Regions from separate parts of the Bradyrhizobium sp. CIR48 genome, predicted to be linked through region 3. Evidence: predicted binding sites of a transcription regulator. Region 3 holds the regulator's gene; each other region holds the start of a gene.
The links. Region 3 encodes LexA, which represses DNA repair genes until DNA is damaged. Its sites were predicted from a motif close to TGTTCNNNNTGTGTTCNG; they were not measured.
Positions count from the first base shown of each region.

Region 1: a site for LexA is predicted at 1,168-1,185, ahead of GGD66_RS04760 (single-stranded DNA-binding protein). Genes of this name have one in related genera too.
Region 2: a site for LexA is predicted at 1,294-1,311, ahead of GGD66_RS25590 (DNA recombination protein RmuC). Genes of this name have one in related genera too.

Region 1 is NZ_JACIHG010000001.1:969,998-972,266, reverse strand. Features, by position in the region: gene GGD66_RS04765 (outer membrane protein) at 143-892, opposite strand; gene GGD66_RS04760 (single-stranded DNA-binding protein) at 1,341-1,838, shown strand; gene gyrA (DNA gyrase subunit A) at 2,195-2,269, shown strand, end outside.
Region 2 is NZ_JACIHG010000008.1:365,848-368,116, forward strand. Features, by position in the region: gene fmt (methionyl-tRNA formyltransferase) at 1-445, opposite strand, end outside; gene def (peptide deformylase) at 647-1,171, opposite strand; gene GGD66_RS25590 (DNA recombination protein RmuC) at 1,342-2,269, shown strand, end outside.
Region 3 is NZ_JACIHG010000001.1:1,082,408-1,084,676, reverse strand. Features, by position in the region: gene GGD66_RS05305 (hypothetical protein) at 1-198, opposite strand, end outside; gene lexA (transcriptional repressor LexA) at 731-1,432, opposite strand; gene glp (gephyrin-like molybdotransferase Glp) at 1,608-2,269, opposite strand, start outside.

The DNA.
Region 1 (2,269 bases), 110 kb from region 3:
TAAAGCCGCAAGTTGTGTCTCCGAAAAGCCACAGCAGTCGAAAAGGTGATGGTTACTGACTTATTGCTTCCGTTTCACGTCGCGCCAAACGAAAAAGGCCGGCGCGAGGCCGGCCTTAGACGTCAATGATGTCAGAGGGATATCAGTACCGCGCGACGCCCTGCGCACCCCAGTTGAAGTGATAGTTCACGCCTGCCTTGACCGTGTGGACGGTATCGGTCCACTCGGACCGGTTGGTCACGACGGGGCTGTACTGAATCGTGCTCTTGCCGAAGTCGATATAGTTGTATTCGACCTTGGCCGACCAGTTCGGAGCGAACATGTATTCCGCGCCGGCGCCGACGGTCCAACCCCAGCGGGTGTTGTTCTGGATGAAGACGTTTCCGGGGACGCCATCGTAGCGATGCTGAATGTCGCCGACCGCAGCGCCGCCGCTGACGAAGAAGAGAGCGGGGCCGGTCGAGTAGCCGAGACGGCCCTTGATGTCGCCGAAGCCGCGGATTCTCGTGAAATAGGTGTCGCCGAGGCCGGCATTGATCTCGGCCGAACGACCGTTGATGTCAGCCCAATGATAGTCGCCCTCGATGCCGAACACCCAGTTGGCCGCCTGCCAGTTGTAGCCGACCACGCCACCGACAAAGCCGCCGGTGGTGTCGTAGTTCTGACTTCCCGCAAAGAGCGCCGTATTCGGACCGCCAAAGAAGGTTTCGTCGCTGCGGCCCCAGGCACCGCCGCCCTGCACACCGAGGTAGAAGCCGGTCCAGGTATAGATCGGAGCGGGGGGCGCGACCGGCGCCTTTGTATAGGGACGCGCTGCGAGATCCGCAGCACCGGCCGGAGCCGAGAGGGTCAGCGCAACCGCGCCGGCGAAGCCAAACAAAATCTTCTTCACTGTAATCTCCCCAGTCGTGTCCGCCTCTCTGAGTTCCCCAAGGCGGACGATCAGGCGCGAGGCCCATTGCATCAATTCCAGGCACGACGATAGCTCGATTCTGCGGCAGAGTCCGTGCCCGGAGTGCAACAGTTGGATGTAATCGACCTACCTCTAACTTAATGAATGTTAAGTAGTTTTTGCCGTTCACGGGAACCCGATTTGGTTCCATCCCGATTGCCATCGCAGCGCCATCTGGATGCCATCGCGTCTCCACATTTGGCGGCGATTTCTGGAGGAACAAATCTGGAACAGATCGCCGGTCGGTGCTATATGTGGGGATAACCTCGGGGGTGATGGGCTGATCAGCCCCTGCAAGCGTATAGGGTCGCCTTAACAGGGCGCAGAGGAACGCGGGCAGCGCGCTCGGCCTTAGGAAATTCAGTGGCATTCGGAGTGGAGAGCGGCGATGGCGGGAAGCGTCAACAAGGTCATTCTGGTTGGAAATCTCGGCAAGGATCCTGAAATCCGCCGCACCCAGGACGGGCGGCCGATCGCGAATCTGAGCATCGCCACCTCCGAGACCTGGCGCGACAAGAACAGCGGCGAGCGCAAGGAAAAGACCGAGTGGCATCGCGTCGTGATCTTCAATGAAGGGCTCTGCAAGGTCGCCGAGCAATACCTGAAGAAGGGCGCGAAGGTTTACATCGAGGGCGCGCTCCAGACCCGCAAATGGACCGACCAGAGCGGCGTCGAGAAGTACTCGACCGAGGTCGTGCTCCAGGGCTTCAATTCGACGCTCACGATGCTCGATGGCCGCGGCGGCGGCGGAGGAGGCGGCAGCTTCGGCGACGAGCCGGGCGGCGATTTCGGCTCCTCTGGTCCGGTCAGCAGCGCGCCGCGCCGTCCCGTGGCCGCCGGGGGCGGTGGCCGCAACAGCGACATGGACGACGATATCCCGTTCTGAGCACGGACCGGACGATGAGGGGGCGCTGGCCGGCTGAGCGGCGCTTCCCATTTCGTGTCAGCAAACCTTACTAATCGGCAGAAAGGGCTCGGGATTTCCGGGCCCGCTTCATGTTTGGGTTGAACTCGGATTGCGCCGGGGCAAACACCTCGACTGGGCGCGCTGGCCGCGCGATTGACGAGGTCCCAGAGGCGATTTCGGAGGGCCTGTTCCGGGTCCCCCCGAGACGCCCCCATTAAGGCCGTAAGTTATTGGAAAAATAAGCGGAAAAAGCGCTTCCCTGAAGCCTGCAAGGGTGGTTATCAGGGGCTCGATGCGCTATATGATTCCCAGATAAAACCTCACCGGATTTCCCCTTGGCTGACGACGACGACAAGCCCGGCGACCAGCCGGGGCAACCCTCGGATATTCGCCCCGTCTCCATCTTCGAG
Region 2 (2,269 bases), on a different contig from region 3:
CGCCGGTGTCGAGGCCGACATCCATCCTCATCACCATCACGCCGCTCTCGGCATCATCAGCCATGATCGCACGGTTGATCGGCGCTGCGCCGCGCCAGCGCGGCAGCAGCGAGGCGTGCAGATTGTAGCAGCCGAGTTTTGGCGCATCGAGGATCGCCTGCGGCAGGATCATGCCGTAGGCGACGACCACGGCGGCATCGGCAACGAGCGCGCTGAACTCGTCGAGCGCTTCCTGGGTCTTCAGCGTCTTCGGCGTCAGCACGGGAATGCCGAGCTTTCGCGCGGCCTCCTCGACCGGCGTCGGCTGCAATTGCAGGCCGCGCCGCCCGCCGGGCTTCGGCGCGCGGGTGTAGACGGCGACGATCTCGTGGCCGTGCGCGACCAGCTCGAGCAGCGTCGGCACGGAGAAATCGGGCGTGCCCATGAAGATCAGGCGGAGGGGCATGACAAGGACTCGATGCGTTCCCTCCCCCTTGTGGGGGAGGGCTAGGGAGAGGGGTGCCACACGACGCGCTCTTTCGGCACGAGCGTTCGCGGCACGCACTCGATTCAGATGACGGATAGACTTCCGCCTGGGCTACCCCTCTCCCCCGCCCTCCCCCACAAGGGGGGAGGGAGCGCAGGGGAATGCGGGCAGCACCAAAACTCACTCCGCGCGCTTGGCGGCTTTCTCGAACTTCTTCATGACGCGGTCGCGCTTGAGCTTCGACAGATAGTCGACGAACAGGACGCCGTTGAGGTGGTCGATCTCGTGCTGGATGCAGGTGGCATAGAGGCCTTCTGCGTCCTCCTCGTGCACCTTGCCGTCGAGATCGGTGAAGCGGACGCGCACCTTCGCAGGGCGCTCGACCTCCTCGTAGTATTCGGGGATCGAGAGGCAGCCTTCCTCGTAGACCGAGAGTTCCTCGGACGAGGCGATGATCTCGGGGTTGATGAAGACGCGCGGAAGCGGCGTGGTCTCGCCGTTCTCGTCGCGCTTGGCGAGGTCCATGGTGATCAGCCGCAGCGGCTGCGCGATCTGGATCGCGGCGAGGCCAATGCCGGGCGCGTCGTACATGGTCTCGAACATGTCGTCGGCAAGCTTGCGGATCTCCGAGGTGACCTTCTCGATCGGCTTGGAGACCAGACGCAGCTGCCTGTCGGGCAGGATGATGATTTCTCTGAGGGCCATGGCCGCGATTTAAGCCCCGCGCCGGGTGCGGTCAATGCGGCCGGGAACCCCGTTAACTCTCCGCTAACCATAAAACTTCGCTTTTCATTAACCATGAAAATTAGGGGACCATTAACCGTCAATGTTCCCTCTTCGTTCGCGGGAGCCAGCGAATCGGCCAGAAGGGCGGCATGAATGAGATCATTTTCATGTTGGGCGACTGGCCGGTGCGCACGATCGATGCGCTGATCGGCTTCGGCGCGCTCGTCCTCATCCTCCTGGTGGTCATCGCCATCGTGATCGCCCGCTCGGGCCGGCGCGGCGCGGAACTGGCGATGGCGCACGCGATCCGGGCCGACGAGCTCGAGGAGCGCCTCAGCGAGGTGCTGCGCGCCCAGAGCGAATCCTCAGGGCGGGTCGACGCCATGACCCAGGCGCTGGCGGGACGCCAGGCCGAGATGGCGCGCGCGGTCAACGAGCGGCTGGATTCGGTGACCCATCGCGTCGGCCAGTCGATGGAACATTCGACCCGCAACACCATGGAGAGCCTGCGCGCACTGCACGAGCGGCTCGGCATCATCGACAGCGCCCACAAGAACCTCACCGATCTCACCACCCAGGTGACGACCCTGCGCGACGTGCTCGCCAACAAGCAGTCGCGCGGCGCCTTCGGCCAGGCGCGGATGGAGGCGATCGTCCAGGACGGTCTGCCGAAGGGCGCCTACGAGTTCCAGTTCACGCTCTCGACGGGAAAGCGGCCGGACTGCGTCGTGTTCCTGCCCGACCAGCGCCCGCTCTGCATCGACGCAAAGTTTCCGCTGGAGGCGATGACGGCGCTGCACGACGCCCGCACCGACGAGGAGCGGCGCGTCGCCACGCAGCGGCTGCGCGGCGACGTGATGAAGCATGTCAGCGACATCGCGGAAAAATATCTCGTCACCGGCGAGACCCAGGAGATGGCGCTGATGTTCGTGCCGTCGGAATCGGTCTACGCCGAGATCCACGACGGTTTCGACGACGTGATCCAGAAGGCCTATCGCGCCCGCGTGGTGCTGGTGTCGCCCTCGCTCTTGATGCTCGCGATCCAGGTGATGCAGCAGATCATGAAGGACGCGCGCA
Region 3 (2,269 bases):
CGTCCAGATCCAGCGGTTGTCGTAACGGACGTCGTCGGCGAAGGCGAGCTCCGTCCCCGGCAGCAGGCAGACCGCGACGGAGAGATCGGCTTCGGAGGCGAAGCCGCGCGTCGAGGTGCCGCGGAATGTTGTCGTAACGATCGTCTCGCCGACTTCTGCGGGGCGCGTCGCGACGGCATGCAGGCTGTAGTCACACATCGGGTGCTCCTCAATGCAGAGATAGCGACCCGCACCTCTTTCGGAGGCGCAGGCCCCTACCAGAGTGGAAGCACGTGACGGTCTGCTCGGTTGTAGGCAAATCTGCGGCTGGGATCCGCGAGCCCCGATCACATTATCTTTTCCATCTTTTCCGAATTTGTTAGGAACAAAGTCGGCTTCCGTGCATTTGGCAGCCGCGTCTCGACAACCGCGCCTGTCAACGACCGGCGGAGTGATGCGCTTGCGCAGCAACGGCTTGCGATGCTGATGTTGCGATCAGCGTTGCTGCGGTTGCACTCAAACGAGCTGCGCATTTGGGCCGTCCCCCTCGAACTCGAAAGGCCGCGAAGCGATGTTGCGTCGCGCGGCCTGCCGAGGATGTCGCGCAAGGAGGAGGGGCCGGACAATCTGTGCGATACCAGAAAGACTATCCAGCCGGAGCGGACCGTTATCCGCTCCAATCTCTGATCGGCGAGGCCGATCGAAGGCGCGCGCGAGGCGCTAAAGACTTCGGTATCGAGTACTTCCGGTATCAGTACTTGCGGTAAAGCCCGATCAGCTTGCCCTGAATCTTCACGCGGTTCGGCGGCAGGATGCGCACCTCATAAGCGGCATTGGCGGGCTCCAGCGCGATCGAGGCGCCGCGGCGGCGGAAGCGCTTGAGCGTGGCTTCCTCGTCGTCGATCAGTGCCACCACGATGTCGCCGGTATCGGCGCTCTCGTTGCGCTGGATCAGCGCCATGTCGCCGTCGAGGATGCCGGCCTCGACCATGGAATCACCGCGCACTTCGAGCGCGTAATGCTCGCCGGAGCCGAGCATGTCGGGCGGCACGCTGATCGTGTGGCTGCGGGTCTGCAAAGCCTCGATCGGAGTACCGGCCGCGATGCGGCCCATCACGGGCACCGCAACGGGTCGCTCGCCCTCGTCCGCGGACGGGCTGGAGCTCGCGCGTAGCTTGCCGAGATTGCCCTCGATGACGCTTGGCGTGAAGCCGCGTCGGTTGCCGGCGGCAGCCTGGAGCTCCGGCAGCTTGATCACTTCGATGGCCCGGGCGCGGTTGGGCAGGCGGCGGATGAAGCCGCGCTCCTCGAGCGCGGTGATCAGGCGGTGGATGCCTGACTTCGAGCGTAGGTCGAGCGCATCCTTCATCTCGTCGAAGGACGGCGGCACGCCGCTTTCCTTCAAGCGCTCGCTGATGAACCGCAGAAGCTCGTATTGTTTGCGCGTTAACATCTCGAACAAAGTCCCCCGGTTGATGTCGTTCGATTCCGAGACGATGAGTTCAGCGATAAGCCGCTACATCTCGAAACAAATCATGAACGGACACTATATGTTCGATATGTGTTCCGCAACTGCTTAATTTACCGTGAACAGAACGAAACTCACGGAATGCGTGTGGCCGCGCAGTTCAGACGGGGAGCCGCAACACCTCGCAGGGGCTGCCGGCCTCGGCCTTCGGCGCAAACGGTGCGCGCACGAGAAGTACCTGTGCTGCAGCAAGATTCGCAAGCAGAGAGGAGTCCTGATGGCTGACGGGAAGGGCAACGAGCGTGCCGTCGTCGCGCTTTTCCAGGCGCGCGCGCAGATAATCCTCGCGCTGGTCGTTGGCGCCGAGATCGCGGCCCAGCACGACGCGCTCGCGATGATGATGAATCACCGAACGGCCCGACAGCGCGCGAATCAGCGGCACCATGAACAGGAAGGCGCAGACGTAGGACGACACGGGATTGCCGGGCAGGCCGATGACGCCCATTGCCCCTAACCGTCCGTGCATCATCGGCTTGCCGGGCCGCATCGCGATCTTCCAGAACGCCATCGCGATGCCTTCGTCCTTGAGCGCCTGCTGGACCAGATCGTGGTCGCCGACCGATGCGCCTCCGGTCGTGACCAGGATGTCGGCGCCGCTTTCGCGCGCGCGGCGGATGCCGGCGGTGGTGGCCTCCAGCGTATCGGCGGCGACACCGAGGTCGATGGTCTCGGCGCCTTCGCTGCGGGCGAGCGCGTGCAGGGCATAGCCGTTGGAATAGACGATCTGGCCGTGCCCGGGCGTTGAGCCCGGCATCACCAGTT